DNA from 2 places in the Stenotrophomonas sp. 3(2025) genome. Region 1 is predicted to be linked to the other one. Evidence: predicted binding sites of a transcription regulator. Region 1 holds the regulator's gene; the other holds the start of a gene.

Region 1 (4,419 bases):
CGCCCATGCCCAGCTCGGCAATGATGCCGGTGGTGGTGGCCGACAGCTCGGCAGCAGCGGTACGGCGGCTGGTGGTCAGTACTGCGGCCTCGACACGCCAGGCCGCTGCGGCCTTCTCAATTTCGCCGGCCAGACGCTGCAGGCGCTCGTCGGCGCCGCGCAGCTGTTCCACTTCGGCGTGCATGCGCTCACGCTGCGCAGCCAGCTCATCCATGGGCACGCGGTGCTTGCGGGCCAGGTCGTGCAGGCGGCCGAGGCGGCGCTCGTTCTCCTCGAACTGGTCCGGATCGGCGTCCAGGTCGTCATGCACCCGGTCGAGCAGGGCGAGGGCCTCGTGCAGCTGGATGGAAGCGCTGTCGATCAATGCATCGACATCGCCCAGCCGCGGGTCATGTTCGGCCACCCGGGCCAGTTCATGCCGCACCTGCTGCAGCAGGTCCAGCGCCGAGTGGCCTTCGTCGCCGTTGAGCTGGTCTGAAGCTGCCTGGCAGGCGGCCAACAGGGCGCTGGCATGCGCCTGACGGCGATGGCTGGCGCCGAGCGCGGTGATCGACTCCGGCTCCAGATCCTCACGGTCCAGTTCGCGCAGCTGGTGTTCGAGGAAGCCGATGCGGTCACTCACGTCGCCCTGTTGCGAAAGTGCCAGGGATTCATCGACCAGCGCCTGCCAGGCGACGGCAGCGCGGCGCACCTGGCGGCGTTCGCTTTCGTTGCGGGCATAGGCGTCCAGCAGGGCCAGCTGCGACGGGCGCGTCAGCAGGGCCTGCTGCTCATGCTGGCCATGGATTTCCACCAGCAGGCCGGCGAGGTCGGCCAGCTGCGCCAGGGTGACCGGGCGGCCGTTGATCCACGAGCGCGAGCCGCCGTCGGCGCGGATCACGCGGCGCAGCTGGCATTGGTCTTCATCGTCCAGCTCATTGCTGGCCAGCCACTGGCGGGCGGCCTGCAGCTGGTCCAGCGCGAATTCGGCCGACAGTTCGGCCCGGGCCGCGCCATGGCGGACCACGCCGCTGTCGGCGCGCAGTCCGGACAGGAAGCCCAGGGCGTCGACCATCAGCGACTTGCCCGCGCCGGTCTCGCCTGAAACCACGGTCATGCCCGGCCCGAACTCCAGTTCGGTGGCGCGGACGACGGCGAAATCCTTGATTGAAAGATGTCTGAGCATGGGTAAGGGGGTGTCTGCAGCCGCGCAACGCTAGCACGCGCGGCGGGGTCGTCCAATGACTTGCCAAGGGGATGCGCCGCCATTATCTAATGTCTCTGTCTCACAGGTTGATTCCATGCACGGTTCTCCCGACCAACTTGCCCCGCGCGCGCGGCACCTGCTGCGCACGCTGATCGCGCGCTACATCCAGGATGGCGAGCCCGTGGGTTCGCAGACACTGGCGCGCGTGGCCGGTCTGGAGGTCAGTCCGGCCACCATCCGCAACATCCTCGGTGACCTGGAAGACCTGGGACTGCTGGCCTCGCCGCATACGTCGGCGGGCCGGATTCCAACCGCGCATGGCTACCGGGTGTTCGTCGACAGCCTGTTGCAGATGCAGCCGCCGGGCGAAGGGGAGCTGGCCCGGCTGCGTCAGGAGCTGGCCGGAGGCGGCAGTACCCAGGCGCTGCTCGGCAGTGCGTCGGAGCTGCTGTCGGCGATGAGCCACTTCGTTGGCGTGGTCAGCGCGCCGCGCCGCGAGCAGTTCGCCTTCCGCCAGATCGATTTCGTGGCGCTGGATGGGCGCCGGGTGCTGGCGATCCTGGTGTTTGCCGACAATGAAGTGCAGAACCGGGTGATCGAGACCCGCCAGGACTTCGCACCGGGGCAGCTGGAGCAGGTGGCCAACTACCTCAATGCCCACTTTGCCGGGCTGCCCCTGGCCGAGATCCGTACCCGCCTGCTGCTGGAGCTGCGCGACGCCCGTTCCGAGCTGGAACAGGTGCTGGCGCACAGCGTCGAACTGGCCGAGCAGGCCCTGCAGCCGCCGGCCGACGACATGCTGGTGGCCGGCCAGACGCGTCTGATGGGGGTGCAGGACTTGTCCGACCTGGAGCGCCTGCGCGAGCTGTTCGAGCTGTTTTCCAGCAAGCGCGAGATCCTGCAGCTGCTGGAGCGGACCATCCAGGCCCCCGGCGTGCGCATCTTCATCGGCGAGGAAACCGGCGTGGTACCCCTGCAGGGCGTCTCGCTGGTCACCGCGCCGTACACCGCCAACGGCCAGGTACTGGGCGTGCTGGGCGTGATCGGGCCGAAGCGGATGGCCTACGACCGGATGATTCCGCTGGTCCAGGCCACCGCCGATGTGCTCGGCGCGGCCTTTTCGCCGGGCGGGCGAACTCCGGGTGCATCGGACGCTTGAAACGCAGCATCCCGCCCACACTAGGGTGGGTGGAGGCGGAGAGTGACCGCCAGGGACCCAGACATGAATCAAGATCAGCCAGACATCGCCGCCCAGCAGGCCGCCGCCGACGCAGCTGCCGCCGAGGGCGTCAACGAACAGATCGAACAGCTCCGTGCCGAAGTGGAGCAGGTCAAGGCCGAAGCGCTGCGTGAGCGCGCCGACCTCGACAACCAGCGCAAGCGCGTGGCCCGCGACATCGAACAGGCGCGCAAGTTCGCCAACGAGAAGCTGCTGGGCGAACTGCTGCCGGTATTCGACAGCCTCGATGCCGGCCTCAAGGCCGCCGGCGACGATGCCCATCCGCTTCGCGAGGGCCTGGAGCTGACCTACAAGCAGCTGCTGAAGGTCGCTGGTGACAACGGCCTGGTGCTGCTGGACCCGACCGGGCAGCCGTTCAACCCCGAACACCACCAGGCGATCAGCCAGGTCGCTGCCCCCGGCGCCGCACCGGGCAGCGTGGTGACCGTGTTCCAGAAGGGCTACCTGCTCAACGAGCGCCTGCTGCGGCCGGCGCTGGTGGTGGTTGCCGCCGACTGACCGCGGGCGCCGGGCCTGGCCTGGCGCGGGTTTTCCCGCCGCGACCGGGGCATCGGCACGACCGACGCTGAACGTGTTGGGCGAACGGAAACACAGCGTTCGGGGGATGGCTTGAATGTTCCACGAGCCTCCCCCACATCCCATTCATCCACCGGCCGAACGGCCGGACTGACAAAAACAACATCCTTCAGGAGTCTCCCCCATGGGCAAGATCATTGGTATCGACCTCGGCACCACCAACTCGTGCGTGGCGATCATGGACGGCGGCAAGGCCCGCGTCATCGAAAATTCGGAAGGCGATCGCACCACCCCGTCGATCGTCGCCTACACCAAGGACGGCGAAGTCCTGGTCGGTGCCTCGGCCAAGCGCCAGGCCGTGACCAATCCGAAGAACACCTTCTACGCGGTGAAGCGCCTGATCGGCCGCAAGTTCACCGACGCCGAAGTGCAGAAGGACATCGCGCACGTCCCGTACAGCATCCTGGCCCATGACAATGGCGATGCCTGGGTGGCCACCAGCGATGCCAAGAAGATGGCACCGCAGGAAATCTCGGCCAAGGTGCTGGAGAAGATGAAGAAGACCGCCGAGGACTTCCTCGGTGAGAAGGTCACCGAAGCGGTCATCACCGTGCCGGCCTACTTCAACGACAGCCAGCGCCAGGCAACCAAGGACGCTGGCCGCATCGCCGGCCTGGACGTCAAGCGCATCATCAACGAGCCGACCGCGGCCGCGCTGGCCTATGGCCTGGACAAGGGCGACAACAAGGATCGCAAGATCGTTGTCTACGACCTGGGCGGCGGCACCTTCGACGTCTCGGTGATCGAGATCGCCAATGTCGACGGCGAAAAGCAGTTCGAGGTGCTGGCCACCAACGGCGACACCTTCCTGGGTGGCGAAGACTTCGACAACCGCGTCATCGAGTACCTGGTTGAAGAGTTCAACAAGGACCAGGGCATCGACCTGCGCAAGGATCCGCTGGCCCTGCAGCGCCTGAAGGATGCTGCCGAGCGCGCCAAGATCGAACTGTCCAGCGCCCAGCAGACCGAAGTGAACCTGCCGTACGTCACCGCTGACGCGTCGGGTCCGAAGCACCTGAACATCAAGCTGACCCGCGCCAAGCTGGAATCGCTGGTGGAAGAGCTGATCAGGAAGTCGATCGAGCCGTGCCGCGTCGCCCTGAACGATGCCGGCCTGCGTTCGAGCGACATCAGCGAAGTGATCCTGGTCGGTGGCCAGACCCGCATGCCGAAGGTGCAGCAGGCTGTCACCGAGTTCTTCGGCAAGGAACCGCGCAAGGACGTCAACCCGGACGAAGCGGTGGCACTGGGTGCTGCGATCCAGGGCGGCGTGCTTGGTGGCGACGTCAAGGACGTGCTGCTGCTGGACGTGACCCCGCTGTCGCTGGGCATCGAAACCATGGGCGGTGTGTTCACCAAGATCATCGAAAAGAACACCACCATCCCGACCAAGGCCTCGCAGGTGTTCTCCACCGCC
Region 2 (4,419 bases), on a different contig from region 1:
CTTCGGGCCGACGGCGGCGGCCGCGCAGCTGGAAGGCAGCAAGGCCTACGCCAAGGATTTCCTGGCACGCCACAACATCCCCACCGCGTTCTATTCGGTGCACACCGAGGTGGACGCGGCACTGGCCTACCTGCGCGAGAAGGGCGCGCCGATCGTGGTCAAAGCCGACGGCCTGGCCGCCGGCAAGGGTGTGATCGTGGCGATGACCCTGGCCGAGGCTGAAGACGCAGTGCGCGACATGCTCTCGGGCAACGCCTTCGGCGATGCCGGCGCACGCGTGGTGATCGAGGAATTCCTCGACGGCGAGGAAGCCAGCTTCATTTCGATGGTCGACGGCATGCATGCACTGCCGATGGCCACCTCGCAGGATCACAAGCGCGTCGGCGACGGCGACACCGGCCCGAATACCGGCGGCATGGGCGCGTACTCGCCAGCCCCGGTGGTCACCCCGGACGTGCACGCCCGCGTGATGCGCGAGGTGGTCAACCCGACCGTGCAGGGCATGATCGCCGACGGCATCCCGTTCACGGGTTTCCTCTACGCCGGCCTGATGATCGATGCCAGCGGCGCGCCGAAGGTGATCGAGTTCAACGTGCGTTTCGGCGACCCGGAAACCCAGCCGGTGATGCTGCGCCTGCAATCGGACCTGGTCGACCTGCTGGACGCGGCGATCGATGGCCGTCTGGACCAGGTGGACGCGCAGTGGGATCCGCGCCCGTCGCTCGGCGTGGTGCTGGCCGCCAGGCCGTATCCGGAATCGCCGATCACCGGCGAGGTGATCTCCGGCCTGGATGATGTGCCGGCAACGGCCAAGGTGTTCCATGCAGGAACGACGCTGGATGCGCAGGGCCAGGTGCTCAGCGCCGGTGGCCGCGTGCTGTGCGTGGCGGCGCTGGGCGACAGCGTGCGCGACGCGCAGGCGAACGCGTACGCGGGCGTGGCGAAGGTGACCTGGGCCAACGAATTCCACCGCACCGACATCGGCTGGCGGGCGATCGCGCGGGAAATCTGAGACCGCGCTGATCCACGCGTGGCGTGGATCAGGATCGCGAAGTAGATCCACGCCATGCGTGGATCCAGCAGGAAAAAAAAGGCCCGGCAATGCCGGGCCTTTCCATTACTCAAACGCTTCGCCGCCTTATGCGGTGAACAGCGCCTTCATCTTCTTCAGCGCGTTCGCTTCAACCTGGCGGATACGTTCGGCCGATACGCCGTACTCGTCCGCCAGCTCCTGCAGCGTCACCTTGCTGTCCGCATCCAGCCAACGGCGGCGGATGATGTCGCGCGAACGCGCATCCAGTTCCGCCAGGCCTTCGCGCAGCAGCTGCATCTGGTTGTCTTCGCTGTCCTCGCGCTCGTAGGCCATCGACGGATCTTCGTCATTGGCCACCAGATACGCAGCCGGCGACGGCGGCGCGTGGTCGCTGTCCTCATCGGTCGGGGCATCGAAACCGATATCACGGCCGGACAGGCGCGACTCCATTTCCAGCACCTCGCGCTCGGACACGTTCAGGTCCTTGGCCACTGCGCTGACTTCGGCCGCGTTCATCCAGCCCAGGCGCTTCTTCGACTTGCGCAGGTTGAAGAACAGCTTGCGCTGCGCCTTGGTCGTGGCGACCTTCACGATGCGCCAGTTCTTCAGGATGAACTCGTGCATCTCGGCGCGGATCCAATGCACGGCGAAGGACACCAGGCGCACGCCCATGTCGGGGTCGAAGCGCTTGACCGCCTTCATCAGGCCGATGTTGCCTTCCTGGATCAGGTCGCCCAGCGCGAGGCCGTAGCCGTTGTAACCGCGGGCCACGTGCACCACGAAGCGCAGGTGCGAGTGCACCAGCTCACGGGCAGCGTCCAGATCGTTGCCGTCGCGGAAGCGACGGGCCAGGTCCTGTTCGTTATCGACCGACAGCACCGGGATCTGGTGCACGGCACCGATATAGGCGTCCAGCGAACCGAGCGCACTGGGAATCGGCAGATTGTTTGCCACAAGGGCAGTAGAGGTGTTCTGGCTCATAGGCACCCATCTTAGCAGTCTGGGATTTGGACTGCTAAAGGAGGAAAAAGTTCCAGCATTCCATTGATGAAACACTGGTCCCAAACAGAACCCTACCGTAGCGCGATTTGATGACAGTGGCGAGCGCGCTTTTCGGGATACACAATCCCTTGCAATTCAACCCACTAGCCCGCAAAACAAGGCCTTACCAGGTCAAAGGCAGCTGAACGGGCGGCGTTTTCGCCCATCAGCTCGGGGCAGCGTTGCCCGCCGTTCAGCCCGATGGCGCCAGCGCCGCCCGCGGCGGCAGCGACCAGTCGATCGGCGCCTGCCCGCGGCGCTGCAGGTACTCGTTGGCCATCGAGAAATGACGGCAGCCGAGGAAGCCGCGGTGGGCCGACAGCGGCGAGGGATGCGGGGCTTTCAGCACGCGGTGGCGGCCGGTATCGATCACCTTGCCCTTCTGCTGCGCGTAGGCACCCCAGAGCATGAACACCAGGCCCTCGCGCTCACGGTTCAACACGTCCACCACATGGTCGGTGAAGCCTTCCCACCCACGCCCCTGGTGCGCACCGGCCTTGCCCTCTTCCACCGTCAGCACCGCGTTGAGCAGCAGCACGCCGCGCTGCGCCCACGGGATCAGGCAGCCGTGGTCCGGGCGGGCTATACCGAGGTCACCCTCGATTTCCTTGTAGATGTTCAACAACGACGGCGGCACCGGCACGCCCGGCTGCACCGAGAAACTCAGGCCATGGGCCTGCCCACGGCCGTGGTACGGGTCCTGGCCGAGGATGACCACTTTCACCTGATCGAACGGGGTCGCATCAAAGGCGGCGAAGATCTGCGGTCCAGGCGGGAACACCGCCGCACCGATGGCCTTGCGCTGCCGCAGGAAGCTGGACAGCTCGCGCATCTGCGGCTGCAGCAGGTAATCGCCCACACGCTGCTTCCAGCTCGGTTCCAGCTGGATCGCCGGGGTGTCCACTACTTCATCGATCATCGCAACACGTCATCGCAACAGGGGTCCATCATTCAACCGGGCCAGCCGCAGCTGGAACAGCACCTTGGTGATCAGCAGGCGCTCTTCGATCGGCTTCAGCACCAGGTCGTTGGCGCCGGCCTGCAGCAGGCCGGTCTGGTTGTGCGGATTGCCATCGCCGGTCATCACCAGCACCGGCAGGCGGCGCTTGCCGTAGCCGAAGTCCACGCGCACGCGCTGCACCACGTCGCGACCACTCAGCTCTCCCTTCAGGGTCACATCGGTCAGCACCAGATCGATGCGATGGCGGCTGCGCCCGAGCGATTCGGCGGTGAGCAGGGTAAACGCTTCTTCGGCGCTGACCACATGCATCACATTGAGCTGCTGGCGCTCGAGCATGCGCTTGGTCGCCTCGGCCACCACCCGGCTGTCCTCGATGTAGAGGATGGTCGCGCCGGGAATGGTCTGCGGCTGCACGTAGCCGCGCACGAAGGTCGCCAGGGCCTCGTGGCCCAGCGATTTGTCGAAGTAGTCGGTGACGTACTCGGTGAAGCGGCGCTGCTCCAGGTGCTGCTGGGCGTCGCCGGAGACCACGATCACCGGCACATAGGCCTGCCCTGCCGCTTCGCGCACCTTCCGCGCCAGCGCCAGGCCGTCGCCATCGCGCAGGGTCAACGAGGTGGTGACCAGATCGACCGGCCCCTGCGCCAGCGCATGCTGTGCGTCTTCGATGCTGTCGCAGCCGATCACCTCCACGCCCGGCAGATCGCGCTGCAGGACGTCGGCGATCAGCTTGCGCACCAGCTTGGAGCCGTCAACCACCATCACCCGCGTCGCGGGCCCTTCAAGGTGCTTCAGCGCTTGCGGTTGCATGCCGGTCTCAGGTGTCGGTCGGGCGGGTCTGGCGGAGGAAGTGGCCGGTCACCAGCCATGCGCCCAGCCAGCCCAGCAACAAGGTGCCAAGCAGCACCAGGCTGCCATGCAGCAGGTCCAGGCCATGCAGCACGAACGGGCTGCCGTAGCTGCGCGACAGCTCGGCCAGCGGCGCGCGCAGGGCGGCACCGGCAATGCCGATCAGGCCCAGCGCGACCGCACCGGCGCCCAGGCCATACCAGGCGCCCAGGTACAGGAACGGGCGGCGGATGAAACCATCGCTGGCGCCGAGCAGCTGCAGCACGCCGATTTCCTCGCGGCGGGCCTGGATGTCCAGGCGCACGGTGTTGCCGACCACCAGCGCGGCACCGGCGCCGAGCAGCACCGACAGCACCTGCACCAGCCGCGCACCGAAGGCCAGCCAGGCATCCAGGCGCTGCCGCCACAGGGCGTCGTGCTGCACCAGGTCGGCACCGGGCAGACTTTCCAGCGCGCGTGCCAGCCGTGCATCGTCCTGGCCCTGGCCCGGGGTGACCACCAGCAACGAGGGCAACGGGTTGTCGTTGAGTGCGTC

The links. Region 1 encodes HrcA, which represses chaperone genes, less so after heat shock. Its sites were predicted from a motif close to TTNGCACTCNNNNNNNNNGAGTGCNAA; they were not measured.
Region 2: rpoH (RNA polymerase sigma factor RpoH) is a predicted target of HrcA. The motif match lies at 2,026-2,052, and genes of this name have one in related genera.

Annotation. Positions count from the first base shown of each region.
Region 1 covers NZ_JBQOIF010000015.1:22,564-26,982, reverse strand. The annotation lists gene recN (DNA repair protein RecN) at 1-1,165, opposite strand, end outside; gene hrcA (heat-inducible transcriptional repressor HrcA) at 1,281-2,345, shown strand; gene grpE (nucleotide exchange factor GrpE) at 2,409-2,924, shown strand; gene dnaK (molecular chaperone DnaK) at 3,127-4,419, shown strand, end outside.
Region 2 covers NZ_JBQOIF010000012.1:106,883-111,301, forward strand. The annotation lists gene purD (phosphoribosylamine--glycine ligase) at 1-1,012, shown strand, start outside; gene rpoH (RNA polymerase sigma factor RpoH) at 1,139-2,014, opposite strand; gene ung (uracil-DNA glycosylase) at 2,268-2,993, opposite strand; gene ACUXVE_RS11355 (response regulator) at 3,003-3,845, opposite strand; gene ftsX (permease-like cell division protein FtsX) at 3,853-4,419, opposite strand, start outside.